DNA from 3 places in the Streptomyces mirabilis genome. Region 2 is predicted to be linked to each of the others. Evidence: riboswitches for the same ligand, from Rfam matches in the RefSeq annotation. Region 2 holds a riboswitch; each other region holds the start of a gene.
The links. A riboswitch is a leader RNA that binds a small molecule or an ion and turns the genes downstream of it on or off. The one in region 2 is predicted to bind S-adenosylmethionine.

Region 1 (9,804 bases), 5.9 Mb from region 2:
GCGCGCTGAACCGAACCGGGCCCAAGGGCGGCGACTTCAACAAGTCGGTGTGGGCGCGCTGGGACGCGATGTCCCCGGTCGAGCGCGCCGAGAGCTTCGTGACCGCCAACGAGGCGCTGGTGCGTGGGTACGAGGCTCTCGACCCGCGGGCCCGTGCCGAACTCCGGGTCGACCTCGGCTTCCTGCCCGCGCCCGTGGACGTCGCGACGGTGGCGGGTCTGCGGCTCGGCGAGTTCACCCACCACACCTGGGACGTGGAGGTGGCCTTCGACCGTACGGCGGTCCTGGCGCCCGCCGCGGTCGAGCCCCTCCTCGACCAGGCCGGACTGCTCATAGGCTTCCTCGGCAAGGTCGAGGCCCTCGGTGGACGGCGGGTTCGCCTCGCCGTCCACACCACCGCTCCGCGGCGCGCGTTCGGGCTCGACCTGGTCGACGCGGTCGTGCTCACCGACGAGCCTGGCGAGCCCGACGCCGTCCTGAGCGCACCGTCGGAGTGGTGGCTGCGGCTCGTCACCGGCCGCCATGCCGCCGACCACACCCCGGCCGAGGTGACCCTCAAGGGAGACGCTCTCACCCTCGACGACCTGCGACGCGTCTTCCCCGGGTTCTGATCCGCCGCTTCGCCCCAGGCATCCGCCGGTCCGCCCCCCGGCATCCGTCGGTTCGCCCCCCGATACCCGGCGTTCCGCGCCGCCCGGCGTCCAACTCCGGGCCCCCGTAGGCCTGTCCGGCCCTGAAGGGGCTACTTCCTCGGCCCCGCGGGGGCCGCATCGCCACCCTCGACCTGCCCGGAGTCCGCACCGGGACGCGGCGAGGGTGGCAACAAGTCGTGCAGTGCCTCGTACCGCTGCGCGCAGGCCGTCTGCGCGATGGCCTGCGAGACGGCGTCGGCCAGCGGCCCGGTGGACTCGCGCAGCAGCCGCCGCGCCTTGTCCGTGAGGACCACCTCGATACCGCGCCGGTCGCTGCACGCAGACCGCCGTGTGATCAGTCCCGCGTGCTGCAGACACGCCACCTGATAGGTCAGCCGCGTCTTGGGGCGGCCCAGCAGTTCCGCGATCTGGGTCATCCGCAGGCTGGACCCGGGCTGGTCGGCCAGCAGGCACAGCACCAGGAACTCGTCGTGCGAGACGTCGAGGGTGTCCTTGACGCGGGCGCGCAGCTGCTGCTCGATCGCCCCGGCCGCCGCCAGGAGACGCATCCAGGCCCGCAGCGGGGCGGGCAGCAGCTCACTGTCACCCGACGGCTCGTGTTCGGGCAGGTCAGCGGGGGCGGAAGGGTCGGCCATAGTGTCCCAGTCTACCGGTTGTCCAAATTTGAAGAACCGGCTAGCGTGGAGTCATCCAAATTTGGATGACCGCGTTGTCCCCACAGTCCCCGTGTGCCGCGCGCCCCCGTGCGTCGCGCACCCCTGTGCACCGCCCGTAACCGTCTGGAGAACTCTCATGACCGTCGCCGTCGAAACCGGCCTGTGGCAGCTCGACCCCGCCCGTACCGTCGTCGCCATCAAGCACAAGACGATGTGGGGCATGGTCACCGTGAAGGGCACCTTCACGGGAGTCACCGGAGAGGGCGAGGTACAGCCCGACGGGACCGCCCGCGGCACCATCACCCTGGACGTCGCGTCCCTGGACACGAAGAACGCCAAGCGGGACAAGCACCTCCGCTCCGTCGACCTCTTCGACGCCGACCGCCACCCCACGATCACCTTCGCCGTCCGCGACGCCGTCCTCGGTCAGGACGACACCGTGGAGATCAACGGGCAGCTGACCGTGCGCGGCATCAGCCGGCCGCAGCCCGTCACCGGCCGCGTGACCGGGGCGAGCGCCGACAGCGTCACGCTCACCGCGGAGTTCACCGTGGACCGCGATCAGTTCGACATGGGCTGGAACCAGATGGGCATGATCCGCGGCCTGACGACCGTCACCGGCACGCTCGTCTTCACCCGCGCCAAGGCCTGAGCCGACGCGGCGCCGGGGCCCGGGCCCTGCGGCCCTACCGGCCCCGGCGACCTTGGCGTACGCGCTCAGCGCACCTTTCCGTGGAAGGCAGGGTGGGCGTCGAGCCGACGTACGTAGTCCCGGAGCCGACCGAACGGGGCGAGGGATTCCGTCGGGTCGAATCGGGTCAGGGCCACCCAGAGGTCGACGTCCGCGGCCGTCAGCTCGTCGCCCAACGCGTAGGCTCGCGGGGCGAGTTGCCGGTCCAGTGACTGGAGTGCCGTCGTGCGCGCAAGCGGCGGCGCGGTGGGAGTGACGTCCCGGTCGAGAAGTTCGCGCAGGGCGTCGATGTCCGCGGTGAGGGCCGGTGGGTTCAGCCGGGGGAGGCGGGCGTCGTTCTGGCAGACCGGCAGCCCGGCGAGGTCACGCAGGATGTCGGGCGTGTGGTTGCTCACGATCCGTCCGCTCCAACGGTCGCACAGCGCGGGCGCGGTGAGCGGACCGTCGTAGTGGTGCCAGGTGGCCTCGTACGCGCCGCGCAGTGCGGCGAACGCGTCGGGTGTCTCGGCGGGAAGCGTCAGCAGCGTGGTGGCGACCGAGTCGTGGAGACCGAGCAGCTCCAGGGTGACCGAGATGCGCAGCGAACGCGGACAGCCCTCGGTGAGGTACAGCTGATAGCGGTGCGGCGCCGGGTAGAAACCGCCGGCCAGGCCGACGCCGATGCGGCTGCGGATGCGGTGGGGGCGAGGCGCGGCGAGCGAGACTGTCTTGGGCATGACTCTCCAGGGAACGTCGAAGCCCCCGCGGCCCGTTGGGCGGCGGTGGCGGAACGGAGTGACTGCGCTGACGTACGGACCGGTCCGGATCGTGGGACGTGCCCGACCGGACGGACCGCATGGACCAGTACGCGCTGGACGGACCGCCTGGACTAGTACGCGCTGGAGACCCGCTGCAGATCGATGTGCAGGCGCCTGGTCAGACCGTTCGTGCTCCTCCTGGCCATTCCTATCGCTCCCGTGTCCGGGGCTCGCGAGAGGCGAGACCACGCTTGTCCCGCCGCACCGGCGGAACCCGGTCGTCACCCGGGGCACCCCGTCGCGGTGGAAGGGTTGCCTGTCAGTGGGCCGGGGCCGATAACCGCGTCGAACGGGAGAAACCCGCACGACGGGCGCTGACAATCGTGACCGTCCCCGTCAGTCTCGGTCCGGTCCGCGGAGCCGTCAAGAAGGCATATGCGCGGTCTCACCACGTGGTCATTCCGGCCGGTGCGCGTTGACATTCGTTTGGGGCCATGCCTAACTTACGCCGCATCGGACCGGATCGATTCCGGTGCGTTCGAGGCCCAGCGGGGCGGAACGGTGACGGTGAACGCGATGTACGCAGCTGACGGGACGACCGCTTCGCGGCGCCACGGCTGCGCCGCCACCGCACTGTGTTGTACCTCCCGCGGCGCCCGCTGTCTCTGTCAGGGCTGACCGCTTCCGCCTTCCGCGACGTTGAACGTCCGCACGGCTCAACATCCCTTGCCCGCCACCCTGTCGGTGCGCTGCCGGTGAGCCTCCCCCTCCGTACTCCCTGACATCCGTCTGTCCCCGCGCGCACCGCCGTCGTACGGGCCGCGGCGGTGTGTCCGCATTCGTTGGAGCCCTCCATGAGTGAATCCCTGGGCTCCGCCGTGCCGTTGAGCACGACGGAGCCCCGCCCGGCCGCGGCACAGCGCGTGCTGCCCCTGCGCCACCCCGGCCGCTGGATCGCCTCGGCGATCGTGCTCGTCGTGGTCGCCCAGATCGTCCACGGGCTGGCGACCAACCCCTTCTTCCAGTGGGACAGGTTCCAGTACTGGTTCCTGCGTCCCGCGATCCTCGACGGCCTGCTCATCACCCTCGAAGTGACCCTCTACAGCGCCGTGTTGGGCCTGCTCGGCGGCATCCTGCTCGCCCTGGCCCGGCTCTCCAGGAGCCCCGTGCTGCGCGCGGTGAGCTGGATCTACATCTGGCTGTTCCGCTCGGTGCCGCTCATCGTCGTCCTGCTCTTCCTCTACAACTTCAGCGCGCTCTACAAGACGCTGAGCCTCGGTGTCCCCTTCGGCCCCGCCTTCCTCACCTTCGACGAGTCCCGGCTCGCCACCGACATGGTCGTCGCGGTCGTCGGATTGAGCCTCAACGAGGCGGCGTACGCGGCGGAAGTGGTCCGCGGCGGCATCCTCTCCGTCGACCAGGGCCAGCACGAGGCGGCCTCCGCACTCGGTCTGCCCAAGGGCTACCAGTTCAGGAAGATCGTGTTCCCGCAGGCGCTGCGCTCCATCACCCCGAACTACGTCAACCAGCTGATCGGCCTGATCAAGGGCACCTCGCTGGTCTTCTACGTCTCGCTGCTCGACCTCTTCGGCTCGGTGCAGAGCATGGGATCCACCTACCCCGGCGACATCGTGCCGCTGCTGCTGGTCGCCACCGCCTGGTACCTGATCCTCACGAGCGTCGTGTCCGTCGTCCAGTTCTACGTCGAGCGGTACTACTCGCGGGGCGCGCTGCGCTCCCTCCCGCCGACCCCGTTGCGGAAGGTCCGTACCGCTCTGCGTGACCTGCGGGCCCGGGTCCGCAAGGAGGCGGCGATATGACCGGCGAGACGCTCGCGATCCGACCGGCCGCCGTCGAGGTGCGCGATGTGCACAAGTGGTACGGCACCCAACGCGTACTGAACGGAGTGGAGTTGACGGTACGGCCCGGAGAGGTCACCGTGATCCTCGGTCCGTCCGGCTCCGGCAAGTCCACCCTCCTCAGGGTGATCAACCACCTGGAGAAGCCCGAGATCGGCCATGTCAGCCTGAACGGCGAGCTGATCGGCGTACGCCGGCACGGCGAGCGAAGCAAGATGGGGGTCCCCCCGGCCGAAGGCCGGGGGAGGCTCAAGGAGCTGACCGAGCGGGCGATCCTGGCCCAGCGCGGCCGGATCGGGTTCGTCTTCCAGAACTTCAACCTGTTCCCGCATCTGACGGTGCTGGACAACGTGGCGGCCGCGCCGGTGGCGACCCGACGGCTGAAGCGGCCCGAGGCCCGGGAACTCGCGCGCACCCTCCTCGACCGCGTGGGTCTCGCCGACAAGGCCGACGCCTACCCACGGCAGTTGTCGGGCGGCCAGCAGCAGCGGGTCGCCATCGCCCGCGCCCTCGCGCTGCGACCCGGAGTCATCCTCTTCGACGAACCCACCTCAGCCCTCGACCCGGAGCTGGTCGGTGAGGTGCTCGCCGTCATCAAGGACCTGGCCACCAGCGGCACCACGCTCGTCATCGTGACCCACGAGATCGGCTTCGCCCGCGAGGTGGCCGACCGGATCGTCTTCCTCGACGAGGGCCGCGTCGTCGAACAGGGCTCGCCCACCGAGGTGTTGGACCACCCAGCACACGAGCGGACCAGGGACTTCCTGAGCAAGGTCCTCTGAACTTCCCTCCCTCACCTCACCTTCACCCACCGCCCCTGCACCCACCTCACCTTCATCCACCACGCCTTCCCTCACCACACGTCACTCACGAACATCGGACAAGGACAGCCATGCACACCCTCACCCTCCGCAGCAGACTCCTCCGTGGCCTCACCGCCTCCACCGCCGTCGCCGCCCTCGCCGCCGGGCTCGCCGCCTGCGGGGGCGAGAGCGACGCGGCGACCACCTCCGACAGCGCTGCCTCCGGCACCGTCACCGTGGGCGCGCTCTCCAACGGCGCCGCGCGGCAGACCGACCTCAAGGTGTCCGAGGTCAAGTCCATCAGCGCCGAGCTGCCCAAGTCGGTCGCCAAGAGCGGCAAGCTGGTCGTCGGCGTCGGCGCGCTGCCCGCCGGGTTCCCGCCGCTGGCGTACGTCGGCCAGGACCAGAAGACCCTCACGGGTGCCGAACCCGACCTCGGCCGACTGGTCGCCGCGGTCCTCGGACTGAAGGCGGAGGTGAGGAACTCGACCTGGGAGAATCTGTTCGTGGGCATCGACAGCGGCAAGGTCGACGTCGCCTTCTCCAACGTCACGGACACCGAGGAGCGCAAGAAGAAGTACGAGTTCGCCTCCTACCGGCAGGACAACCTCGCCTTCGAGGTGCTGAAGAAGAGCACCTGGAACTTCGCCGGCGACTACGAGAACCTGGCCGGCAAGACCGTCTCCGTGAGCGCGGGAACCAACCAGGAGAAGATCCTGCTCGAGTGGAAGGCAAAGCTGGCGAAGGAGGGCAAGAAGCTCAACATCAAGTACTTCCAGGACAGCAACAGCACCTATCTGGCACTGTCCAGCGGGAAGATCGACGCCTCCTTCGGGCCCAACCCCGGTATCTCGTACCACATCACCCAGACGGCGAAGACGCCCAACCCGACCCGCAACGCAGGCAAGTTCTCCGGCGCGGGCGCGACCCTCCAGGGGCTGATCGCGGCCACCGCGAAGAAGGACAGCGGGCTGGCCAAGCCGGTCGCCGACGCGATCGACCACCTGATCAAGGACGGGCAGTACGCCAAGTGGCTCGCCGCCTGGAACCTCTCCAACGAGGCCGTCAGCACCTCGCGGATCAACCCGCCCGGCCTGCCGCTCGACAACTCCTGACCGCTTCCCGGAGGTCCGACACCACCATGTCCACCGTTGCCCGACCTACCCCGCCGCAGAGCCCGGCGGCACCCCACATCCTGGACAACGCCGCCTGGGCCGCGCTGACCGGCCCGCACGCCCACCTCGCCGAGCGCGTCGGCCGCGCCGCCCGCTACCCCCTGGACGTCTCCCCGTTCACCGCCCTCGCCGACCCGGCCGACCCGCGCGCCTGGGACGACCTCGCCGCGCTCGGCGGACCCGGCACCGTCACCCCCGTGACCGGGGCGAAGTCGGTGCCCGAGGGCTGGCAGACGGTACAGCACGGCCAGGGCGTACAACTGGTCGACACCGCGCTGCGCGCCGAGCCCGCCCCCGAAGCGGTACGGCTCGGTCTGGACGACGTCCCGGAGATCCTGGGCCTGATCGCCCTGACCGAGCCGGGGCCCTTCCTGCCCCGCACGGTCGAACTCGGCACCTACCTCGGCATCCGGCACCGTGGCCGGCTCGTCGCCCTGGCCGGCGAGCGAAGCGAGATGGGGGTCCCCCCGGCCGGAGGCTGGGGGAGGTTGCGCCCGCCCGGCTGGACGGAGATCAGCGCGGTCTGCACCGCCCCGGACCACCGAGGCAAAGGCCTGGCCACGCGACTCGTCCGCGCGATCGCGGCCGGTATCAGGCAGCGCGGAGACACCCCCTTCCTGCATGCCTCCGCCACCAACACCGGCGCGATCCGGCTCTACGAGTCGATCGGCTTCACCCTGCGCCGCCGCTCGCAGTTCCTCCTCGTCCGAACTCCGGGCGCCCAGCAGGAACAGACGGCGTAGGCGGGCCGTTGTGTTGAAGAGGTTCACGATGTCGGCGCGGCCACAGGCCCGCCGGGACGCAAGGGCGGAGGTGAGTGACGTGCGAGTCGGGTCCGATCTTCGCGTCATGGTGCTCACCCCGCGCCGCCGTGTACGTCTTTACTCCCGGCCGCACATCGATCTGCAGCGCGTAGCCGGCGCGCTCTGTCGTCCCTGACCTGTCACCCCGCCGCCGCGCCCTTCGCGTAGAGGGCCGCGCTCTCGTACGGTCGACCAGGAAGGCACCCCCTCCGTGTCCGCTTCATCTTCGCTGCCCGATTCCTCCCCCTCGTCCTCCCCTCTGCACCTCGCCGTCGCACTCGACGGCGCCGGCTGGCACCCGGCGGCCTGGCGCGAGCCGGTGGCCCGCCCCCGTGAGCTGCTCACCGCCGGGTACTGGACGGACCTGGTCACCGAGGCCGAGCGCGGTCTCCTCGACTTCGTGACCATCGAGGACGCCCTTGGACTCCAGTCCTCGCACCTCACCGAGCCCGACGGCCGCACCGACCAGGTCCGCGGGCGCCTCGACGCCGTCCTGATCGCCGCCCGCGTCGCCCCGCTGACCAGCCACATAGGACTGGTCCCGACCGCCGTCGTCACCCATACCGAGCCCTTCCACATCTCCAAGGCGATCGCCACCCTCGACTACGTGAGCACGGGCCGTGCGGGCGTACGGGTGCAGGTGTCGCCCCGCGCCCACGAGGCCGCGCACTTCGGCCGCCGTACGTTCCCGCCGCTGCGCATCGAGGACCTGGACACCCCGGCCGTACGAGAGCTGACGACCGACCTCTTCGACGAGGCCGCGGACTACGTGGAAGCGGTGCGCCGGCTCTGGGACAGCTGGGAGGACGACGCGGAGATCCGGGACGTCGCCACCGGACGCTTCGTCGACCGCGACAAACTGCACTACATCGACTTCGAGGGCAAGCACTTCAGCGTCAAGGGCCCCTCGATCACCCCCCGCCCGCCGCAGGGCCAGCCGATCGTCAGCGCCCTGGCCCACGCGACCATCCCCTACCGGCTGGTGGCGCGGGCCGCCGACATCGGTTACGTCACCCCGCACGACGCCGGCCAGGCCCGTGCCATCGTCGAGGAGATCCGCGCCGAGCAGACGGCGGCCGGCCGCGCCGACGAACCCCTGCACCTCTTCGGTGACCTCGTGGTGTTCCTGGACGACGACCCGGCCGAGGCCGCGGCGCGCCGCGAACATCTCGACACGCTGGCCGGCTACCCGTACACCGGCGACGCCCGCATCTTCACCGGCTCACCCGCCCAACTGGCCGACCTGCTCCAGGAGTTGGCGGAGGCAGGCCTTTCCGGCTTCCGGCTGCGGCCCGCCGTCCTCGGCCACGACCTGCCCGCCGTCACCCGGGGCCTCGTGCCCGAACTCCAGCGCCGGGGCGTCTTCCGGCAGTCGTACGAGTCCGACACCCTGCGCGGGCTGCTCGGCCTCTCCCGCCCCGTCAACCGCTACGCCGCCACCGCCTGAGCCGGAGGGACCCACTCATGAGCAGCACGTCACAGGACAAGCCCCGCAAGCAGGTCCACCTCGCGGCGCACTTCCCCGGCGTCAACAACACCACCGTGTGGAGCGACCCCGAGGCCGGCAGTCACATCGAGTTCAGCTCCTTCGCCCACTTCGCGCGCACCGCCGAGCGCGCCAAGTTCGACTTCCTGTTCCTCGCCGAAGGGCTGCGACTGCGCGAACAGGGCGGCCAGATCTACGACTTGGACGTCGTCGGCCGCCCCGACACCTTCACGATCCTCACCGCGCTCGCCGCCGTCACCGAACACCTCGGCCTGACCGGCACCATCAACTCCACCTTCAACGAGCCCTACGAGGTGGCCCGCCAGTTCGCCAGCCTCGACCACCTCTCCGACGGCCGCGCCGCCTGGAACGTGGTCACCTCCTGGGACGCCTTCACCGGCGAGAACTTCCGCCGTGGCGGCTTCCTCCCGCAGGAGGAGCGCTACTCCCGGGCCGAGGAATTCCTGCACACGGCGAACGAGCTCTTCGACTCCTGGCACGGGGACGAGATCGTCGCCGACCGGCGGACCGGCACCTTCCTGCGCGACGCGAAGGCCGGAGCCTTCGTACACCAGGGCCAGCACTTCGACATCCAGGGGCAGTTCAACGTCCCACGCAGCCCGCAGGGACGCCCGGTGATCTTCCAGGCGGGGGACTCCGACGAGGGGCGCGAGTTCGCCGCCTCCAGCGCCGACGCGATCTTCAGCCGGTACGCCACCCTCAAGGAGGGCCAGGCGTTCTACACGGACGTCAAGGGACGCCTCGCCCGCTACGGCCGTACACGCGACCAGCTGCTGATCCTGCCCGCCGCGACCTTCGTCCTCGGCGACACGGACGCCGAGGCGGAGGAGATCTCCCGCGAGGTGCGCCGCCAGCAGGTCAGCGGCGCCACCGCGATCAAGCACCTGGAGTTCGTCTGGAACCGCGACCTGTCCGCGTAC
Region 2 (9,804 bases):
GCAGACTCTGGTCGGCGCCTCGGGGGCGATCTCCGCGGTCCTGGGAGCGTTCCTGTACCTGTTCCCCAGGGCCCGGGTGACCAGTCTCTTCCCGTTCCTCTTCTTCCTGCCGCTGCGCTTCCCCGCCTGGGTCGTGCTGCCCTTCTGGGTGACCCTGCAATGGCTGGCGGCGGGCCGCAGCCCCTCGGGCCCCGGGGTCGCCTATCTGGCCCACCTGGTGGGCTTCTCGCTGGGGTTCGTCTACGCGTGGGTGCGGTTCGGGCGGCCGACTAGAGTGAAAACCCCAGCAACAGCAGCCCCCGAGGGAGAAAACCAGCCGTGATCACCGCGATCGTGCTCATCAAGACCAGCGTGGACCGGATCCCCGAGATCGCCGAGTCGATCGCCGCGCTGGACAGTGTCAGCGAGGTCTTCTCCGTCACCGGTACGTACGACCTGATCGCCATGGTCCGGGTGAAGGCCCACGACGACCTGGCGGACGTCATCCCCGGCAAGATCAGCAAGATCCCCGGCGTCGAGGCGACGGACACCCACGTCGCGTTCCGCACGTACTCCCAGCACGACCTGGAGGCGGCGTTCGCCATCGGCCTGGACAGCTAGACACAGCAGCACAATCTCTTCGGGGGCGTGGGGGCGGAGCCCCCACCTACCGCCGACGGCCTCAGACCGCCGGGACGCAGCGGCCGTCCTCCGTGCGGTAGTTCCACTTCGCACCGTCCCGCACCAGTTCCTTCACCGCACGCACGAACCGCTCCACATGCTCGTCGGGCGTACCGGCCCCGAAGCTGACGCGGATCGCGTTGAGGGACTTCTCCCCGGGCGCCGCCTCGGGCGCCCCGCACTCCCCCTGCGTCTGCGGATCGCTGCCGAGCAGCGTCCGTACCAGCGGGTGGGCGCAGAAGAGACCGTCCCGCACCCCGATCCCGTACTCGGCGGACAGCGCGGCCGCGAAGTGCGAGCTGTTCCAGCCCTCGACGACGAACGAGATGACGCCGACGCGCGGGGCGTCGTCACCGAAGAGCGACAGGACGCGGACCTCGGGCACCTCGGCCAGACCGGCCCGGACGGCCCCGATCAGCTGCTCCTCGCGGGCGACGAGCGTGTCGAAACCGGCCTCGGTCAGCGCCTTGCAGGCGGCGGCGATGGAGTAGGCGCCGATGACGTTCGGGGAACCGGCCTCGTGCCGGGCCGCGCTCTCGTGCCACTCCACGTCCACGCCGCCGTCCACCCGCCGCGTGACCTTGCGGCTCGCGCCGCCGCCCGCGAGGTACGGCTCGGCCTCGCGCAGCCAGTCGGCACGGCCGGCGAGCACGCCCGAACCGAACGGCGCGTACAGCTTGTGCCCGGAGAAGGCGACCCAGTCGACGTCGAGGTCCCGCACCGAGACCGGGTGGTGCGGAGCGAGCTGGGCGGCGTCCAGGACGATCCGGGCACCGTGCGCGTGCGCGGCGGCGGCCAGCTCGCGCACCGGCCACAGCTCGCCGGTGACGTTCGAGGCGCCGGTGACGCAGACCAGGGCCGGGCCGTGGGGGTCACGGGCGGCGAGGGCCCGCTCCAGGGCCGTGACAGCCTCCTGCGGGGTGCGGGGCGCGTTGAGGTAGGTGACCCGGGCGTCCTTCCACGGCAGCAGCGAGGCGTGGTGTTCCGTCTCGAAGACGAACACCTGGCAGTCGGCCGGAAGGGTGGCGGCGAGCAGGTTGAGGGAGTCGGTGGTGGAGCGGGTGAAGACGACCTGGTCGTCGCCCCGGCAGTCGAGGAACTCCGCGACGGTCCTGCGGGCGTTCTCGAAGAGGTCGGTGGACAGCTGGGAGAGGTACCCGGCGCCGCGGTGCACGCTGCCGTAGTACGGGGCGTACGCGGCGACGTCGTCCCACACCCGCTGGAGGGCGGGGGCGCTGGCGGCGTAGTCGAGCGCGGCGTAGGTGACCTCGCCGCCGGTCACGAGCGGGACGGTGACGTCTCGGCCCAGAACGGGCAGGGGGGCGCAAACGGTCTGGTCGGCGGCAGCGGTGGAGACAGACATGGCGAGCTCCTGTGAGAGGCAGGCGGAATCGCTGCGCGGGCCGGGTGCACGGGGGTACGGGTGTGCGGCTGCACGGCTCGGCGCAGGGAGGAAAGGCAAAAGGGGTGTGCGGAGGCGGGGCTCTACGCCCTATCGCATTCGCTTGCTCACAGAAGGCTCCCTCGAACGACCAGGACCCCTGGGATTCTCGAGGGGTCCGCGCTTGCCGTAGACCTCGCTGCCTACGGCCTGGTCTTCACCCGGGGCACCCCGCCACGGACGGAGGGTTGCCGGACAGCCGGCCGGGGCCTGATGGCTGTCACTCATGACCTGATACGGCATCCTGCCACAAGATCTTCCGCCCGCAACCCGGCGTCCGTATACCGGGATGCCGAGTGGGGGACGGCCCCACGTTCCTCGCCCCCGCCGCCCCTACCCTTCCCATCCCCACCTGGGGGCTCCGCCCCCAGACCCCCAAAAGATCGCGCAGTTCCCCGCGCCCCCAAAAAGGGGCGCGGGGAACTGCGCGGACGAACAAAACCGGGGCGGGCGGGGAATCGGGGCGCAGCCCCGCCCCAGGGGCGCGGGGAACTTCGCGAGCAACCCCACCGGTCCGCGGGCGGAGAAGTGGACTACGACTGGCTCGCTGCCACCCAGCGTTCCAGCGTTCGCTTCGCCGCCCCCGAGTCGATCGCTTCCGCCGCCTTCGCCATCGCGGCGCGGAGCTGGTCCGCGAGCGGTGCGTCGGTCGGGGACAGGGCGACGAGGGCCGCCGCGGAGTTCAGGAGCACGGCGTCCCGTACGGGCCCCGTCTCGCCGTTGAGCAGGCGACGGGCGACGTCCGCGTTGTAGGACGCGTCGGCGCCGCGCAGGGCCTCCACGGGGACGAGTTCGAGGCCGACGTCACGCGGGTCGAAGCGCTCCTCGGTGACCTTGCCGTCGCGGACGATCCAGACCCGGGACGTCGCGGTGGTGGTCAGTTCGTCCAGGCCGTCGTCGCCGCGAAAGACGAGCGAGGAGTTGCCGCGCTCGGCGAACACGCCCGCCACGATCGGCGCCATCCGCAGGTCCGCGACCCCGACGGCCTGTGCCTTCACCCGCGCCGGGTTCGTCAGCGGACCCAGCACGTTGAACGTGGTCCGGATCCCCAACTGCCCCCGCGCCGCCGCGACATGACGCAGCGCCGGGTGGAACTTCACCGCGAAGCAGAAGGTGATCCCGGCCTCCTCCGCGACCTCGGCCACCCGCTTCGTCGTCAGGTCCAGATTGACGCCGAGCTTCTCCAGGACGTCCGAGGCACCGGACGCGGAGGACGCGGCCCGGTTGCCGTGCTTGACGACCTTGGCGCCGGTCCCGGCCACGACGATCGACGACATCGTGGAGATGTTCACCGTCTTCGCGCCGTCACCGCCCGTACCGACGATGTCGACCGTGTCCCCCGGCACCTCGATCACATTGGCGTGCTCGTACATCGTCCGGACGAGACCGGAGATCTCCTCGACCGTCTCGCCCTTGGCCCGCAGCGCCACCGCGAACCCGGCGATCTGCGCGTCCGTCGCCTCGCCGCTCATGATCCGGTCCATCGCCCAGGCCGTGTCGTCCGCGCTCTGGTCGCGGCCCTCGAGCAGGCCGTTCAGCACCACGGGCCAGGAACGGCCCGCCGCGGTGTTGCCTCCAGCGGGGTTCACAGCGCTCATAAGCCGCTCCTGGGTCCGTCGTCCCGGCAAAGGGACTCCTTGTGTAGATGGGAACACCCTATCCAGGCCCGGAGACGGCAAAGAGCCCCCGTCCAGGCAATGGACGGAGGCTCTCGCCGTGGCGATCAGTAAAGACCGGTCAACCGGTCGGAAGATCAGTGGTGGCCGTGGCCGCTCGTGATCTCCTTGTACTCCTCGACCGTGGGCTTGGGGATCTGGCTTTCCTCCCCGTAGAAGCCCTCGCTGAGCTTGGAGCGCAGCCGCTCCGAACCCTTCACCTTGCGCTCGACACCGTTCTCGTCGACCGTCGCGCCGATCTCGGCGGGCTGGTACTGCTCGTGCGCCGTGAGCGTGTGCAGGGCCTCCTGGCTGAGCGGCTCGTGCACCTCGATGAACTCACCGTGCGGCAGGCGCTTGATGATGCCCGACTCGCGGCCGTGCAGCACCTTGTCCTTGTCGCGGCGCTGGAGGCCGAGGCAGATCCGCTTGGTGATGACGAACACGATGACCGGCACGACGAAGAAGCTGATGCGCACGAACCAGGTGATCGAGTTGATCGACAGGTGGAAGTGCGTGGCCCAGATGTCGTTGCCACCACCGACGAGCAGGACGAAGTACCAGCTGATCCAGGCGGCACCGAACGCGGTCCGGGTCGGGACGTTGCGCGGGCGGTCCAGGATGTGGTGCTCACGTTTGTCGCCGGTGACCCAGGACTCGATGAACGGGTAGACCGCGATCGCGACCAGGACCAGCGGGAAGATCACCAGCGGGATGAACACGCCAAGGACGAGCGTGTGACCCCAGACGTTGATCTCCCAGCCCGGCATGACACGGATCAGACCCTCGGAGAAGCCCATGTACCAGTCGGGCTGGGCGCCCGTGGACACCATGTCCGGACGGTAGGGGCCCATGGTCCAGATCGGGTTGATCGAGGCGATCGCCGCGATGGCCGCGATGACACCGAAGACCAGGAAGAAGAAGCCTCCGGCCTTGGCCATGTAGACCGGCAGCAGCGGCATGCCGACGACGTTGTTGTTCGTCTTTCCGGGGCCCGCGAACTGCGTGTGCTTGTGGTAGAAGACCAGGATCAGGTGGCCGACCACCAGGCCGAGCATGATGCCCGGCAGCAGCAGGATGTGGACCGAGTAGAACCGCGCGACGAAGTCGCCGCCCGGGAACTGGCCGCCGAAGAGGAAGAACGCCAGGTACGTGCCGACGACCGGCACGGACAGGACCGCGCCTTCCATGAAGCGGACACCGGTGCCGGAGAGCAGGTCGTCCGGGAGCGAGTAACCGGTGAAGCCGGTGAACATGCCCAGGACGAACAGCAGGAAGCCGAACAGCCAGTTGACCTCACGCGGCTTGCGGAACGCACCCGTGAAGAACACGCGCATCATGTGCACGAACATGCCGGCGAGGAAGATCAGCGCCGCCCAGTGGTGGATCTGCCGGACCAGCAGACCACCGCGCACCTCGAAGGAGATGTGCATGGTCGAGTTGAACGCCTCGGACATCAGCTGTCCCTGCAGGGGGACATAGCTGCCGTGGTACGTGACCTCGTTCATCGACGGGTGGAAGAACAGCGTCAGGTACACACCCGTGAGGATGATGATGATGAAGCTGTAGAGGCAGATCTCACCCAGCATGAACGACCAGTGGTCGGGGAAGATCTTGCGCATGTTGGACTTGGCCAGGGAGTAGATCCCGAGCCGTCCGTCGGCCCAGTCGGCGACTTTCTCGCCGGCCGGGGCCTTCTCGCGCGAGGGGCGCGAGTCGGAAGTGGTGGTAGTGCTCATCCGCGCTCCCAGAAGGCAGGACCGACGGGCTCTTCGAAGTCGCCGAGCGCTTCGAGGTAGCCCTGTTCGTTCACGCCGATGCGCAGCTGCGGCAGGGCGTGACCGGCCGGGCCGAAGATCACTCGGGCACCGTCGGAGAGGTCGAAGGTGGACTGGTGGCAGGGGCAGAGCACGTGGTGCGTCTGCTGCTCGTACAGGGAGATCGGGCAACCGACGTGGGTGCAGATCTTCGAGTACGCCACGATGCCCTCGTGTGACCAGGCGAGCTCACGCTTGTCCTTGATGTTCTCCGGCTGGAGCCGGACGATCATCAGGGCCGCCTTGGCGATCTGGAGCTGGAAGTCCTCGTCGTGCTCCTCCAGGCCCTCGGGCTTGGCGAAGGTGAGCGAGCCGACGGCGACGTCGGAGGCGCGCAGCGGCTCGTTCGTGTTCATGTTGACGAGCAGCTTGCCCTTGGACCAGAGCGTGTGGCGCAGCTTGGTGCCGGGCAGCGGGCCCAGGTCGCGCAGCAGCATGACACCGGAGAGCGGGAACAGGGCCAGCGCGCCGAACATCGTGTTGCGGATCAGCTTGCGGCGGCCGAGCGCCGACTCCTTGGCGCCCTGCTTGAAGTCGGCCAGGACCTTGGCCTTGACCTCGGGCTCCGCCTCGATCGGGTGACGCTGGTCGGCGATCTCCACGTCGGACATCAGGGTGCGGGCCCAGTGGACCGCGCCCGCGCCGATCGCGAACAGCGCCACACCGAGGGTCATCCCCAGCGCGAAGTTCAGCGCGCTGATGTGCCCGAGCGGGAAGACGAAGATCGACTCGTCCCTCGGGATCGCCACGTACGAGGCGATGAAGCCGACGGTGGCCAGCATCGACAACGTGAACAGCATGGCGACGACGCGCTCGGACCGCTTGGCGGCCCGCTCGTCGATGTCCTGGATGCGGGGCTCGTGGGGCGGCAGCCCCGGGTCCGCGAACGGGTTGGTCTCGTCCGCGAGGGCTACCGCGCCGTGACCGTGCTCGTCGACCTGCTCAGCGGGCAGGTTCTCTTCTGGAATGTCTTGGCTACTCATGACTTCTTGGCCTTTGCGGTCCGAGCGGCGACCCAGACGGCGACGGCGACCAGGGCGCCAAGACCGAAGATCCAGCCGAAGAGGCCTTCACTGACCGGCCCGAGGCCGCCCAGCTCCAGACCGCCGGGGCTCTCGGTGTCGTCACCGTTGACCGCGTTGAGGTACGCGATGATGTCCTTCTTGTTCTTCTCCGACAGCGTGGTGTCGGGGAAGGACGGCATGTTCTGCGGGCCCGTCTGCATGGCCTCGTAGATGTGCTTGGGGTCGACACCCTCAAGGCTCGGCGCGAACTTGCCGTGCGTCAGCGCGCCGCCCTTGCCGGTGAAGTTGTGGCACTGCGCGCAGTTCGTACGGAAGAGCTCGCCGCCCTTGGCGATGTCCGCACCCTCGGGGCTGACCTGGCTCTTCGTCGGAATCGTGGGACCGGCGCCGAGCGAGGCGATGTACGCCGCGAGCTGGTCGATCTCGGCCTGCGAGTAGATGACCTTCTTGCGCGGGATCTGAGCGCCCGGCTGCTGGGCCGGCATACGGCCGGTGCCGACCTGGAAGTCGACCGCCGCGGCGCCCACGCCCACCAGGCTCGGCCCGTCGGAGGACCCCTGACCGCCGGTTCCGTGGCAGCTGGCGCAGCCCACGGAGTAGAGCTTCTTGCCCTCGTCGATGGCAAGGGACTGGGCGGTCGTATCGGCCTGAGCCTTGCTCGCGGGTGCGAACGCGGCGTACAGCCCCCCGGTGGCCGCCAGCGCGAGGAGTAGGACGACGACCGCCGCCAGCGGATGGCGTCGTCGTGCGGAGAGCTTTTTCACGGATTACCCCGGTGTCAGGATCTTCTGCGTCGATGCTTCTGGAAATGGATCGGTTCGTCGCGTGCGATCGGTTCGCCGCGGACGCCGCCCGGTTACTTGATCAAGTAGATCGTGGCGAAGAGGCCGATCCAGACGACATCGACGAAGTGCCAGTAGTAGGACACGACGATGGCGGCGGTCGCCTGCTCGTGAGTGAACCTCTTGGCCGCGTAGGTGCGGCCGAGGACGAACAGGAAGGCGATGAGGCCACCCGTCACGTGCAGGCCGTGGAAGCCGGTGGTCAGGTAGAACACCGAGCCGTACGGGTCGGAGGAGAGCGAGAGCCCGTCCTTCTTGACCAGCTCGGTGTACTCGAAGATCTGACCACCGATGAAGATCGCACCCATCACGAACGTGACGCTGAACCACATCCGGAGCTTCTTCACGTCCCCGCGCTCGGCGGCGAAGACGCCGAGCTGGCAGGTCAGGGAGGAGAGCACCAGGATCGTGGTGTTCGAGGCCGAGAACGGGATGTTGAGATGGCTCGCCATCTCTTTCCAGTGATCCGGCCCGGTCACCGATCGCAGGGTGAAGTACATCGCGAAGAGGGCCGCGAAGAACATCAGCTCGGAACTCAGCCAGATGATGGTTCCGACGCTGGTGAGGTTCGGTCGATTGACCGACGGGTGCGCGTGCCCGGTTTCTACTGTCGTTGCTGTCGCCACGACCGACATTATGTCGGTCGCTTATCCCGCCCTCACGCCCGGGGGTGCCGTTCGGGGTGTTGATGGGGTGTGTCCTGCCCGTATGGCCCATCGAAGCCCTGTCCGAACCGGTGTTGACGAGGTGTTCGAGGGGGTAGCATCCGCGCCATCGGTACCAGGAGTTCCCGACCAATGCTGTGCTTCTTAGATGCGTGGAGGAACAATGCAGCCGACCGCCACGGTGCTGGTCTACAGCGACGACTCCAACACCCGGGGGCAGGTGCGGCTGGCGACCGGTCGCAGACCGGCCCCCGACGTTCCCCAGGTCGAGTTCATCGAGTGCGCCACGCCCGCCGCCGTCCTGACGGAGCTGGACAAGGGCGGGATCGACGTCTGTGTGCTGGACGGCGAGGCGGTTCCGATGGGCGGCATGGGCGTCTGCCGGCAGATCAAGGACGAGATCTTCAACTGCCCGCCCGTGCTGGTGCTCATCGGGCGGCCTCAGGACGCCTGGCTGGCCACGTGGAGCCGTGCGGACGCGGCGGTGACCCTTCCGGTGGATCCGGTCGAGTTCGCCTCCGCATTGGCCTCGCTGCTCCGCCGCAAGGCCCTTTTGGGCGCCTGAGAGCTCGGTCCGCCACGCAGTCCGGCGTCTGCAGGTGATTCGTGGTTGCTCGCGCCCCGCGGCGGAGCCGCAACAGCACGCAGCCCCGCGCCCCTTTCGGGGCGCGGGACAGGATCTCAAACGCTCTCCGGGCGCAGCCTCGCCCGGTCCATCGGCTTCGGGCCCTCCGGGGTGCCCGCTGTCAGGGCGCTGCCGTTGCGCCAGTCCTTCCAGTCGACGTTCCAGTCGCCGAAGCCGTTGTTGAACGGGGTCATCGCGTCGCCGTTGGAGTTCTGGACCTTCACGATGTCGCCCGGGCGGACGTTCTTGTAGAACCACTCGGCGTTGCTGGTGCTCATCCCCGTGCAGCCGTGGCTGACGTTGGCGGACCCCTGCTCCCCCACCGACCAGGGCGCGGCGTGCACGTACTCGCCGCTCCAGGTGACCCGGGTCGCCCAGTAGACGGGCAGGTCGTAGGAGTCCGCGCTGCCCTCGGCGATGCCGACGGTGGTACCGCGCATGCGTACGTAGGGTTCCTTGCTCAGCACGACCTTGACGCCGTTGCGGGTCTCATAACCCGGCTTGCCGGTGGTGACGGGGATCTGGTTGATCACCTGGTCGTTCCGGTAGATCGTCATGGAGTGCGCGGCGGCGTCCGTGACGGCGACGAAGCGGTCCCCGGTGGTGAGCGTCAGGGGCTTCACGTCGCCGCCCCAGAGCCGGTCGGCGACCTTGATGCCCTTGAGGTTGCTGTGGACCTGGATGGTGGCGTGGATGGGCCAGTACTCCTTGGGGCGGTAGTGCAGCGTCTTGTCGTCCACCCAGTGCCAGGCGCCCTCCGTGGCGGGCAAGGAGTCGACCTTCAGGGCGCCCTCGACGATCGCGCGGGCGGCCTTGTCCTTGACCGGGGCGCTGAGTTCGGCGGTGATGGGCTGACCGACGCCGTACTCGCCCGAGACGGGCCCCAGGGTCACGCCCAGGGGCTTGTTCGTGGTGGGCGCGGTCGTCTCGAAGTCGACGATCTGACGTCCGGGTGCGCCGTCCTCGTCCTCCGTGCTCACGTGCACCGTGTAGTGGGCGCCCGCGGCCAGCGGTGAGGTGCTGTGCCATCGGGTGCCGTCGGCGGCGAGTTCGCCGGCCACATAGCGCCCCGAC
Region 3 (9,804 bases), 1.8 Mb from region 2:
CACCAGTCCCGACAGCAGGCCCGCGACCGCCGAGTCGCCCGCGCCGGTCGGGTTGCCGTGGACGCGGCGTGGTGGGGTGGCGCGCCAGAGGCCGTCCGGAGTGTGGGCGAGCAGGCCCTGGGCGCCCAGTGAGGCCACGACGGCGTGCGCGCCGCGCCTGCGGGCGTCCCGGGTCGCCTGCAACGGTTCGTGGGAGCCGGTGAGTTCGGCCAGTTCGTCGGTGTTCGGCTTGACGATGTCGGGACGGGCGGCGACGCCCCGTCGCAGGGGTTCGCCGCTGGTGTCCAGGAGGACCGGGACGGCCGCCGCGCGGGCCGCGCGGATCAGCCCGGCGTAGGCGCCCACCGGCACCCCCGGCGGCAGGCTGCCGCACAGGGCCACCGCCGAGGCGGAGCGCAGCAGCACTTCGTACGCCTCCTGGAAGGCCGCCCACTCGGCAGGGGTGATCTCCGGTCCTGGCTCGTTGAGTTGAGTGGTGTCACCCGTCGTCGTGTCCACCACGGCTATCGTGCGGCGCGTCGGCCCCTCGACCGGGATCAGCGCGTCCACCACCCCGGGTGTGTCCGTGAGTTGGTCCCGCAGGGCGCGGCCCGTCACGCCGCCCGTGAAGCCCGTGACGGTCACCTCGTGGCCGAGGGCGGCGAGCACCCGGGCCACGTTCAGGCCCTTGCCGCCGGGGCGTTCGGTCACCTCGGTCACCCGGTGCGCGGTGTGCGGGCGCAGGGACCGTACGCGATAGGTGATGTCGAGAGCGGTGTTCAGTGTGACCGTGAGGATCATCCGGACCGACCTCCCTCGATGAATGCGCTGGCCGACAGTTTCGAGTTCCGGGGAATCCGGAGGCTCGATCATGCCAAAGACAACGGCGGTCGGCCCAGTCCCGGGACGACCGCCGTACGTCACATCGCGCTCCAATCGGAGGGCGAATCAGCCCAGTTGTGGGTCAACCACCCATTCGCCCCGGCGCATCACGCCCTTGAGGGCGAACTCCGCGTCCAGGACCACCAGGTCGGCGTCCTTGCCCGGTTCCAGGGAGCCCACCGTGTCGTACAGGCCGAGCAGACGGGCCGGGTTGGCCGACAGGGCCGCGACGATGTCCTCGACCGGCAGCCGGTCGACGGTCACCGCCCGCTGGAAGGCGCGGTCGAGGGTGAGCGTGGAGCCCGCGATCGAGCCGCCCTCCACCAGCCGGGCGACCCCTTCGCTGACCTCGACCTCCAGCGGGCCGAGCCGATAGCGGCCGTCGCCGAAGCCCGCCGCGTCCATGGCGTCCGTGATGAACGCCACCCGGTCCGCGCCCGCGTGATGGAACGCCAGCTGGAGCGCGGCGGGGTGGAGGTGGGTGCCGTCGTTGATCAGCTCGACGGTGATCCGCTCGTCCTCCAGGAGGGCGGCGATGGGGCCGGGCGTGCGGTGTCCGAGCGCGGGCATGGCGTTGAACAGGTGCGTGGCGACGGTCGCGCCCGCCTCGATGGCCTCCACCGTCTGCTCGTACGTCGCGTCCGTGTGCCCGATCGCCGCGATCACCCCGTGCTCGGCCAGCAGGCGTACGGAGTCGATGCCGCCCGGCAGCTCGGTGGCGAGGGTGACCATGCTGGCTCGGCCGCGCGCCGCGTCGATCAGCTTGCGGACCTCGGCCGGGTCCGGGTGGCGCAGCAGTTCCTCGGAGTGCGCGCCCTTGCGGCACGGCGAGATGAACGGGCCCTCGAAGTGGATGCCGGCGATGTCGCCCTGCTCGGCCAGCTCGGAGAGCAGCCCGGCGCGCTGGGCGAGTCCGTCCATGTCACCGGTCACGGTCGAGGCGACGAGGGTGGTGGTGCCGTGCAGCCGGTGGGTGTGGACGCCCCGCAGGACCTCCTCGACGGTGCCGGAGGTGAAGGAGGCGCCGCCGCCGCCGTGGTTGTGGAGGTCCACGAAGCCGGGGACGAGCCAGTGGCCCGACAGGTCCAGTGTCCGCGCCGACGAGGGCGCGCTGCCGGCGATGCGTGTGCCGTCGACGATCACACGACCGTCGTCGACGACTCCGGTGGGCAGTACCACCCTGGCACCGGCGAGAACCGTTCTAGGGGCCATCAGGTGGATACCTCCGAAGTCGGTTGGGAAGTGGTCGGCTGATTCAGCAGGTCCCAGGCGAGCAGGCCCGCGCCCAGGCAGCCGGCCGTGTCCCCGAGGGCCGCGGGGACGAGGGACGGCAGTTTCTGGAAGGTGACGCGCCGCTCGACGGCGGCCCGTAGCGGTGTGAACAAGGTTTCCCCGGCCTCGGCGAGACCGCCACCGATGATCAGAGTGCGCGGGTCCAGCAGGGTGAGCGCGGTGACGAGCCCGTCGGCGAGCGCGTCGATGGCGTCCTGCCAGACCTCCCGCGCCCGCGCGTCCCCGGACTCGACGGCCTTCGCACAGTCGGCGGCGTCCGCCTTCGGGTCCCCGCAGGCCTCGGCCCAGGCCTGGCTGACGGCGGCGGCGGACGCGTACCGCTCCAGACAGCCGTGCTGCCCGCACGGACACGGGGTCCCGCCGGGGCGTACGACGACATGGCCGATCTCGCCCGCGAAACCGTGCGCGCCCGCCTCGACGCCGCCGTCGATGCCGATCGCGCCCGCGATGCCGGTACCGAGGGGGACGAACAGGAAACGGTCGGCCCCCTGCCCCGCGCCGATCCGGCCCTCCGCGAGCCCGCCGGTGCGCACGTCGTGTCCGAGCGCCACCGGCACCCCGCCCAGCCGGTCGCCGAGCAGCCGGCGCATCGGGACGTCGCGCCAGCCCAGGTTGGCCGAGTACACCGCCACGCCCCCCTCGGCGTCGACGATGCCGGGGACGGCGACTCCGGCCGCCGCCGCCGGCTCGCCGAGGTGGTGCTCGCCGTACGCGCGCAGCTCGGCCGCGAAGTCGAGGATCGCGTCGACCACGGCGTCCGGACCGCGCTCGCGGCCGGTGGGCCGGCGGGCCTGGTGGAGGAGCTCGCCCTCCGACCCGACCAGGGCGGCCTTCATCCCGGTGCCGCCCACATCGAGGGCGATGACATGTCTCACGGGGACAGTGTCGCCCCTTACCCCAGGAGAGGTCTAGTCCACTCGCGTGGTGTAGACCTTGTATCCGCATTCCGAGACGGATGCAACGGACGCAGAAGCAAAGACGGACAGCCTCTGGACAGGGGCGGCCGGGGGTTGGGAGAAGTGCGGTGCAGCGGCGTAGGACAGGACGTAGGACAGTACTGATCGCGGCGGCGTCCGCGCTGGGCATGACGGCGACCCTCGCGGGCTGCGGCGGCTCGGCCGGTTCCGGGGACGTGACCCTCAGACTCGTGGCCGCGGACTACGGGGACTCCAAGGCCAACAGCTCCCAGAAGTACTGGGACAAGCTCGTCAAGGCGTACGAGGCCGAACACCCCGGGACCAAGGTCGAGGTCAGCGTCTACCCGTGGACGGACGTCGACCGCAAGGTCAAGGAGATGGTCGCGCGGGGCGACGCCCCCGACATGGCGCAGATCGGCGCGTACGCCGACTACGCCGACAAGGGCGAGCTGTACAAGGCCGAAGAGGTGCTCTCCATACCCGTCCAGGCCGACTTCGTCGCGCAGCTCACCGACGCGGGGAAGATGAACCGGGTGCAGTACGGCATGCCGTTCGCCGCCTCCACCCGGCTGCTCTTCTTCAACAAGAAGCTGTTCTCCGCCGCGGGTCTCAGCGCGCCGACGACCTGGAGCGAACTGGCCGCCGACGCGCAGGCGCTGAAGGCCCGGGGCGTGAAGATCCCGTACGCGCTGCCCCTCGGTCCCGAGGAGGCGCAGGCCGAGACCATGCAGTGGCTGCTGAGCGGCGGCGACGGCTACACCGACGACGTCGGCACCTACAGCCTCGACTCCGCCCAGAACGTCGCCACCCTCACCTGGCTCAAGGACGACCTGGTGGGCAAGGGGCTGACCGGACCGGTCGCGCCCGCGAAGCTCAATCGCGCGGACGCCTTCGCGGCGTTCGCGCGCGGCGAGGTCGGGATGCTCAACGGGCACCCCACGCTGATGAAGATGGCCGCCGACAAGGGCGTGAAGTTCGGGATGGTGCCGATGCCCGGCGTCAGCGGGAAGAGCCGGGCCACGATGGGTGTCGCCGACTGGATGATGGCCTTCAAGAAGAACGGCCACCGGGATCAGATCGGTACGTTCCTCGACTACGTCTACAGCGAGAAGAACGTGCTCGCCTTCTCGCACGAGTACGACCTGCTGCCGGTCACGACGTCCGCGTCCGAGGCGATGGCGGCGGACAGTGACGACGCGGACCTCAGCCCGTTCCTGCACGAGCTCCCCTCCTCCCAGCTCTATCCGGTCGGCAAGACGTCCTGGGCCGCCGTCAGCGCCGACATCAAGAAGCAGATCGGCAAGGCGGTCTCCCCGGACGGCAGCCCGGCCGGGATCCTCGGCTCGCTCCAGCAGGCGGCGACCACGACGGACTCCGCGGGGTAGCCCCGCTGTCGGTGGCGGGAGCTACGGTGCGGTCATGGACGAACTGAGCGGGAGGGAGCGGGGGATCCTCGCCATGGAGCGCCGTTCCTTCGCGGGGCCCGGCGCGAAGGAACGAGCGATACGCGAGCAACTCGGCCTCGCCCCCGTCCGCTACTACCAACTCCTCAACGCCCTCCTCGACGACCCCCGCGCCCTCGCGCACGACCCGATCACGGTGAACCGCCTCCGCCGCATCCGGGACAGCCGCCGCGCGGACCGCTGACAGCGGCACCGGCCGGGGGTGGCCGTCCGGCGTTCGAGGACTGTGACTCGGTGAGCCGTGGGTGCGCCCGGGGGTGCGCGGATAGGGTCGGAGCATGGGCAGCCACTCGGAAATCCCGGAATCCCCGGACGTCACGGAACCCTTGCCGACCCCCGTGACCCCCGCCGGACGCGACGGCCTCGACGCCATCCTCACCCGGCCCGACCGGGCCGTCATCGCGCTCGACTTCGACGGAACACTCGCCCCCATCGTCGCCGACCCGGAGCAGGCCCGCGCCCACCCCGACGCGGTCCCCGCCCTCGCGGCCCTCGCCCCGAAGGTCGCCTCCGTGGCCGTCGTCACCGGCCGCCCGGCCGGCGTAGCGGTCCGCCACGGCGGCTTCGCGGGCGTCCCGGGCCTCGACCACCTCGTCGTCCTCGGCCACTACGGCGCCGAACGCTGGGACGCCCGCACCGGCACCGTCAACGCCCCCGCCCCGCACCCCGGCGTCGCCGCCGTCCGTGCCGAGCTGCCCGGGGTCCTCGACAGGATCGGCGCCTGGCACGGCACCTGGATCGAGGAGAAGGGCCGCGCGGTCGCCGTCCACACCCGCCGAGCCGAGGACCCCCAGGCCGCGTTCGAGGCACTGCGCGAACCCCTCACCGACCTCGCCACCCGCCATGGCCTGATCGTCGAACCCGGTCGGATGGTCCTCGAACTCCGTCCCCCGGGCATGGACAAGGGCGTCGCCCTCCTGGAGTACGTCCGCGAGGTCCGCGCCGAGGCCGTCATGTACGCCGGCGACGACCTGGGCGACCTCCCCGCCTTCGCCGCCGTCGACAAACTCCGCTCGGACGGCGTCCCGGGCCTGCTGGTGTGCAGCGGCAGCGCGGAAGTCACCGAACTGGCCGAACGCGCGGACCTCGTTGTCGACGGCCCCGGAGGAGTCGTACGCCTGCTGAAGGCATTGGCGAGTCGCCTGGACCACTGATCCCCGGCCGACTACAGCGCCCCGTCAGGGGCGCGGGGCTGTGACATATGCGACTCCGCCGCGTGGGCGCGACCAGCCACAACGCACCCGCAGCCGAAGACTCCCGACTCAGCCCTCCAACTCCCGCAACTGCTCAAGAAACCACTGCGCCGGAGGCAACGCCGTCCCGGCGGCAGCCAACCGCTTCGTACGTTCCGCCCGCTCGCCCAGCGGCATGGTCAGCGCCGAGTCCAGCGCCCGCGCGGTGCCGACCACGTCGTACGGGTTCACCACCATCGCGTCCTCGCCCAGCTCCTCGTACGCCCCCGCTTCCCGTGAGAGCACCAGCACGCATCCCTCGTCGGAGACGACCGGCACCTCCTTGGCGACGAGGTTCATGCCGTCGCGGATGGGGTTGACGAGGGCGACGTCGGCGAGCCGGTACGCGGCCAGGGAGCGGGCGAAGTCGTCCTTGACGTGGAGGACGACCGGGGTCCATCCCGGTGTGCCGTAGCGGGCGTTGATCTCGGTCGCCACGCGCTGCACCTCGGCCGTGTAGTCCCGGTAGACGGCCAGGTCCTGGCGGGAGGGGTAGGCGAAGGCCACGTGGACGACGCGCTCGCGCCACTCCGGGTGGTCCTCCAGCAGCTGCCGGTACGCCAGCAGGCCCCGCACGATGTTCTTCGACAGCTCGGTCCGGTCGACCCGCACGATCGTCCTGCGGCCCTCGCCGATCTGCTCGCGCAGCGCGGCCATGCGCTCCGCGACGTCCGCCTCGTGCGAGCGCCTGCGCAGGAAGTCCGCGTCCGCGCCGAGCCCGTGCACGCCGATCCGGGTGTCGCCGAGCCCGCCGACGGTCGCGTCGCAACAGGCGGTGAACGCGTCCGCCCAGCGCTGGGTGAGGAAGCCGAGCCGGTCCGCGCCGAGCATGCCGCGCAGCACCTGTTCGGCGATGTCGTCGGGCAGCATCCGGAAGTAGTCGACCGGCGCCCAGGGGGTGTGCGAGAAGTGGCCGATCCGCAGGTCGGGACGGAGCTCGCGCAGCATCCCGGGGACGAGGGTCAGGTGGTAGTCCTGGATGATCACCACCGCGCCCTGCGCCGCCTCCGCGGCCAGAGCTTCGGCGAACGCGCGGTTGTACGCCTCGTACGACGCCCACTGGCGCCGGAACTCCGCGTCGAAGACCGGCTCCAGCGGGGTCTGGTACAGCATGTGGTGGACGAACCACAGCACGGAGTTCGCGATGCCGTTGTACGCGTCCGCGTGCACGTCGGCGTCGATGTCCAGCATCCGTACGCCGTCCTCGGCGACCCCGCGCCGGACCGCCTCGCGGTCGCCGTCGCCGAGCGCCGAGCACACCCACAGGGCTCCCGCGTCCGGCCCGATCGCGGAGAGGCCCGAGACCAGCCCGCCGCCACCGCGCCTGGCGCGCAGCGAGCCGTCCTCCTGGACCTCGTAGGTGACCGGGCCGCGGTTGGATGCGACGAGGATGTTGTGGGCGCCTTGCGTTGAAGCGGGGGAAGCCATGCATCGAAACCTAGCCCGGCGTCGAAACGCTCAAACGTTCCCTTCAGCCGTATGCCGTCCGCGGGCCGGTGGGGGCTTGTCGCGCAGTTCCCCGCGCCCCTGACGGGGCGCTGCTACGCCGCCCTTCGTTTCTGGTACTCGGAGATTTCGACCATCGGCGGACGTTCCTCCGTGTCCACCGAGTACGTGCGCGGCTCGAAACCGTCCCTGCTCCGTTCGAACTGGGTGAGGGCCGGGCGGATCAGGTGACCGCGGGCCAGCCGGAGCTGGGCCGTTCGGTAGATCGCGGCGGACATCCGGCCCAGCGCCTGCCCGTCCTGGTGGCGGTGCTTGCGCACGCCCACGTCGACCTGGGCGAGCGCGTCCAGGCCCACCAGGTGCAGGGCGTCGACCAGCATGCCCAGCTCGATCCCGTACCCGACGGGGAAGGGGAGCTGTTCGAGCAGCGAGCGGCGGGCCGCGTACTCCCCGCCGAGCGGCTGCACGAAGCCGGCCAGCTGCGGCCAGTGCATGTTGAGGAGGGGGCGGGCCATGAGTTCGGTGACCCGGCCGCCCTGCCCCGCCGCACCGCCGAGCGGACGGTCGTACATCGCCTTGACGAGGTCCACACCGGGCTCGGTGAGCAGCGGCCCCACGATCCCGGAGACGAAGTCCGAGGAGAACTCCTTCAGATCCGCGTCGATGAAACAGATGATGTCCCCGCTCGTCACGAGGAGGGAACGCCACAGCACCTCGCCCTTGCCGGGCACGGTCGGGATGCGCGGCAGGATCTCGTCCCGGTGCACCACGCGCGCGCCCGCCGCGGCGGCCACCTCCGAGGTGCGGTCGGTCGAGCCCGAGTCGATGACGACGATCTCGTCGACGAGGGGCACCTGCTGCATCAGGTCGTGGCGGATGATGGCGACGATCTCGCCGACCGTCTCCTCCTCGTTCAGCGCCGGCAGGACGACGCTCACCGAGGAGCCCGTGGCCCGTTTGGCGGACATGAGCCTGTGGAGCGGGCGATCGGTCACGGACCAGGAGCGATTGCTCAGCCAGCGCTCAGTTTCCTTCAGCACAGTCTGCGGCTCCTCACTGTCTGATCACCCGGTGTCTCACGGTGTGATCCATCTCGCGGTTCGGACGACTATCTCAACTGTCCTGGCCTTCGGTTACAGTCTTGAACAACGCGGATGACCATCGCATGTCGTAGATCATTTGCGGACCACCGCACCACCCGCACGACACAACCGAATACCGCTCATCCAGAGGGGCAGAGGGATACGGCCCGATGAAGCCCCGGCAACCCTCCAGCTGGTTCCTGTCACATTGATGTGGCGAGGCTCCCGGCTAGGGAAGGTGCCAAATCCGTCTCACGGCGAAGTGCGTCGTGAGGAAGATGAGGAGAAAGGGCCTCGCCTCCATGGCTGCGCAGACTGTTGCAAGTTCGACTGTTGCAAGCACCACGAACCCTGTCGCGGGCGACACCACCACCGTAGTCGGTGTGGATCTCGGACCCGCCGACGCGCTTTCCTGCCGCGAGTGCGGGCACCGCGTGCCGCTCGGCCCGGTCTTCGCCTGCGAGGAGTGTTTCGGCCCGCTGGAGATCGCGTACGACTTCTCGGCCTACGAAACCGAAGAGCTCCGGGCGCGCATCGAAGCGGGCCCCGCGAACATCTGGCGCTACGCGCCGCTGCTGCCCGTCCCGGCCGACGTCGCCGACAAGCCGAACATCAACCCCGGCTGGACCAAGCTCGTCAAGGCCGACAACCTCGCCCGCGAGCTGGGCGTCGAGGCCGGCAAGCTCTTCGTCAAGGACGACTCCGGCAACCCGACGCACTCCTTCAAGGACCGCGTCGTGGCGCAGGCCATCGAGGCGGCGCGTGCCTTCAACTTCACCACTCTCTCCTGCTCCTCCACCGGCAACCTCGCCGGCGCCGTGGGTGCCGCCGCCGCCCGCGCCGGCTTCCGCTCCTGCGTGTTCATCCCGCACGACCTGGAGCAGGGCAAGGTCGTCATGGCCGCGATCTACGGCGGCGAGCTCGTCGGCATCGAGGGCAACTACGACGACGTGAACCGCTTCTGCTCCGAGCTGATCGGCGACCCGGCCGGCGAGGGCTGGGGCTTCGTCAACGTCAACCTGCGGCCGTACTACGCGGAGGGCTCCAAGACCCTGGCGTACGAGATCTGCGAGCAGCTGGGGTGGAAGCTCCCCGACCAGCTCGTGGTGCCCATCGCCTCCGGCTCCCAGCTCACGAAGATCGACAAGGGTCTTCAGGAGCTGATCAAGCTCGGACTGGTCGAGGACAAGCCGTACAAGATCTTCGGCGCCCAGGCCGAGGGCTGCTCGCCGGTGTCCGTCGCCTACAAGGCTGGCCACGACGTCGTACGGCCCCAGAAGCCGAACACCATCGCCAAGTCGCTGGCGATCGGCAACCCGGCGGACGGGCCGTACGTGCTGGACATCGCGCGGCGCACGGGTGGGGCCGTGGAGGACGTGAACGACGAGCAGGTCGTGGACGCGATCAAGCTGCTCGCGCGCACGGAGGGCATCTTCGCGGAGACCGCCGGTGGTGTGACGGTGGGTGTGACGAAGAAGCTGATCGAGAACGGGCTGCTGGACCCGACGCT

Region 1: linked by a shared signal. The riboswitch ahead of SMIR_RS44795 (putative leader peptide) and the one ahead of SMIR_RS28225 (aminotransferase class V-fold PLP-dependent enzyme) in region 2 are both predicted to bind S-adenosylmethionine.
Region 3: linked by a shared signal. The riboswitch ahead of thrC (threonine synthase) and the one ahead of SMIR_RS28225 (aminotransferase class V-fold PLP-dependent enzyme) in region 2 are both predicted to bind S-adenosylmethionine.

What each region holds. Positions count from the first base shown of each region.
Region 1 covers NZ_CP074102.1:476,514-486,317, reverse strand. The annotation lists gene SMIR_RS02185 (maleylpyruvate isomerase family mycothiol-dependent enzyme) at 1-611, shown strand, start outside; gene SMIR_RS02180 (MarR family winged helix-turn-helix transcriptional regulator) at 743-1,288, opposite strand; gene SMIR_RS02175 (YceI family protein) at 1,446-1,961, shown strand; gene SMIR_RS02170 (glutathione S-transferase C-terminal domain-containing protein) at 2,027-2,716, opposite strand; gene SMIR_RS44795 (putative leader peptide) at 2,869-2,943, opposite strand; SAM riboswitch class IV at 2,980-3,126, opposite strand; gene SMIR_RS02165 (amino acid ABC transporter permease) at 3,592-4,557, shown strand; gene SMIR_RS02160 (amino acid ABC transporter ATP-binding protein) at 4,554-5,378, shown strand; gene SMIR_RS02155 (ABC transporter substrate-binding protein) at 5,489-6,514, shown strand; gene SMIR_RS02150 (GNAT family N-acetyltransferase) at 6,541-7,317, shown strand; gene SMIR_RS44535 (putative leader peptide) at 7,346-7,513, shown strand; gene SMIR_RS02145 (LLM class flavin-dependent oxidoreductase) at 7,589-8,824, shown strand; gene SMIR_RS02140 (NtaA/DmoA family FMN-dependent monooxygenase) at 8,842-9,804, shown strand, end outside.
Region 2 covers NZ_CP074102.1:6,397,213-6,407,016, reverse strand. The annotation lists gene SMIR_RS28235 (rhomboid family intramembrane serine protease) at 1-322, shown strand, start outside; gene SMIR_RS28230 (Lrp/AsnC family transcriptional regulator) at 319-600, shown strand; gene SMIR_RS28225 (aminotransferase class V-fold PLP-dependent enzyme) at 662-2,023, opposite strand; SAM riboswitch class IV at 2,217-2,333, opposite strand; gene trpD (anthranilate phosphoribosyltransferase) at 2,635-3,699, opposite strand; gene qcrB (cytochrome bc1 complex cytochrome b subunit) at 3,855-5,495, opposite strand; gene qcrA (cytochrome bc1 complex Rieske iron-sulfur subunit) at 5,492-6,556, opposite strand; gene qcrC (cytochrome bc1 complex diheme cytochrome c subunit) at 6,553-7,362, opposite strand; gene ctaE (aa3-type cytochrome oxidase subunit III) at 7,455-8,075, opposite strand; gene SMIR_RS28195 (response regulator) at 8,269-8,670, shown strand; gene SMIR_RS28190 (L,D-transpeptidase) at 8,787-9,804, opposite strand, start outside.
Region 3 covers NZ_CP074102.1:4,629,650-4,639,453, forward strand. The annotation lists gene SMIR_RS20555 (1-phosphofructokinase family hexose kinase) at 1-780, opposite strand, end outside; gene nagA (N-acetylglucosamine-6-phosphate deacetylase) at 928-2,073, opposite strand; gene SMIR_RS20565 (ROK family protein) at 2,073-3,029, opposite strand; gene SMIR_RS20570 (ABC transporter substrate-binding protein) at 3,239-4,456, shown strand; gene SMIR_RS20575 (DUF3263 domain-containing protein) at 4,491-4,718, shown strand; gene otsB (trehalose-phosphatase) at 4,813-5,688, shown strand; gene SMIR_RS20585 (alpha,alpha-trehalose-phosphate synthase (UDP-forming)) at 5,797-7,194, opposite strand; gene SMIR_RS20590 (glucosyl-3-phosphoglycerate synthase) at 7,308-8,252, opposite strand; SAM riboswitch class I at 8,432-8,579, shown strand; gene thrC (threonine synthase) at 8,597-9,804, shown strand, end outside.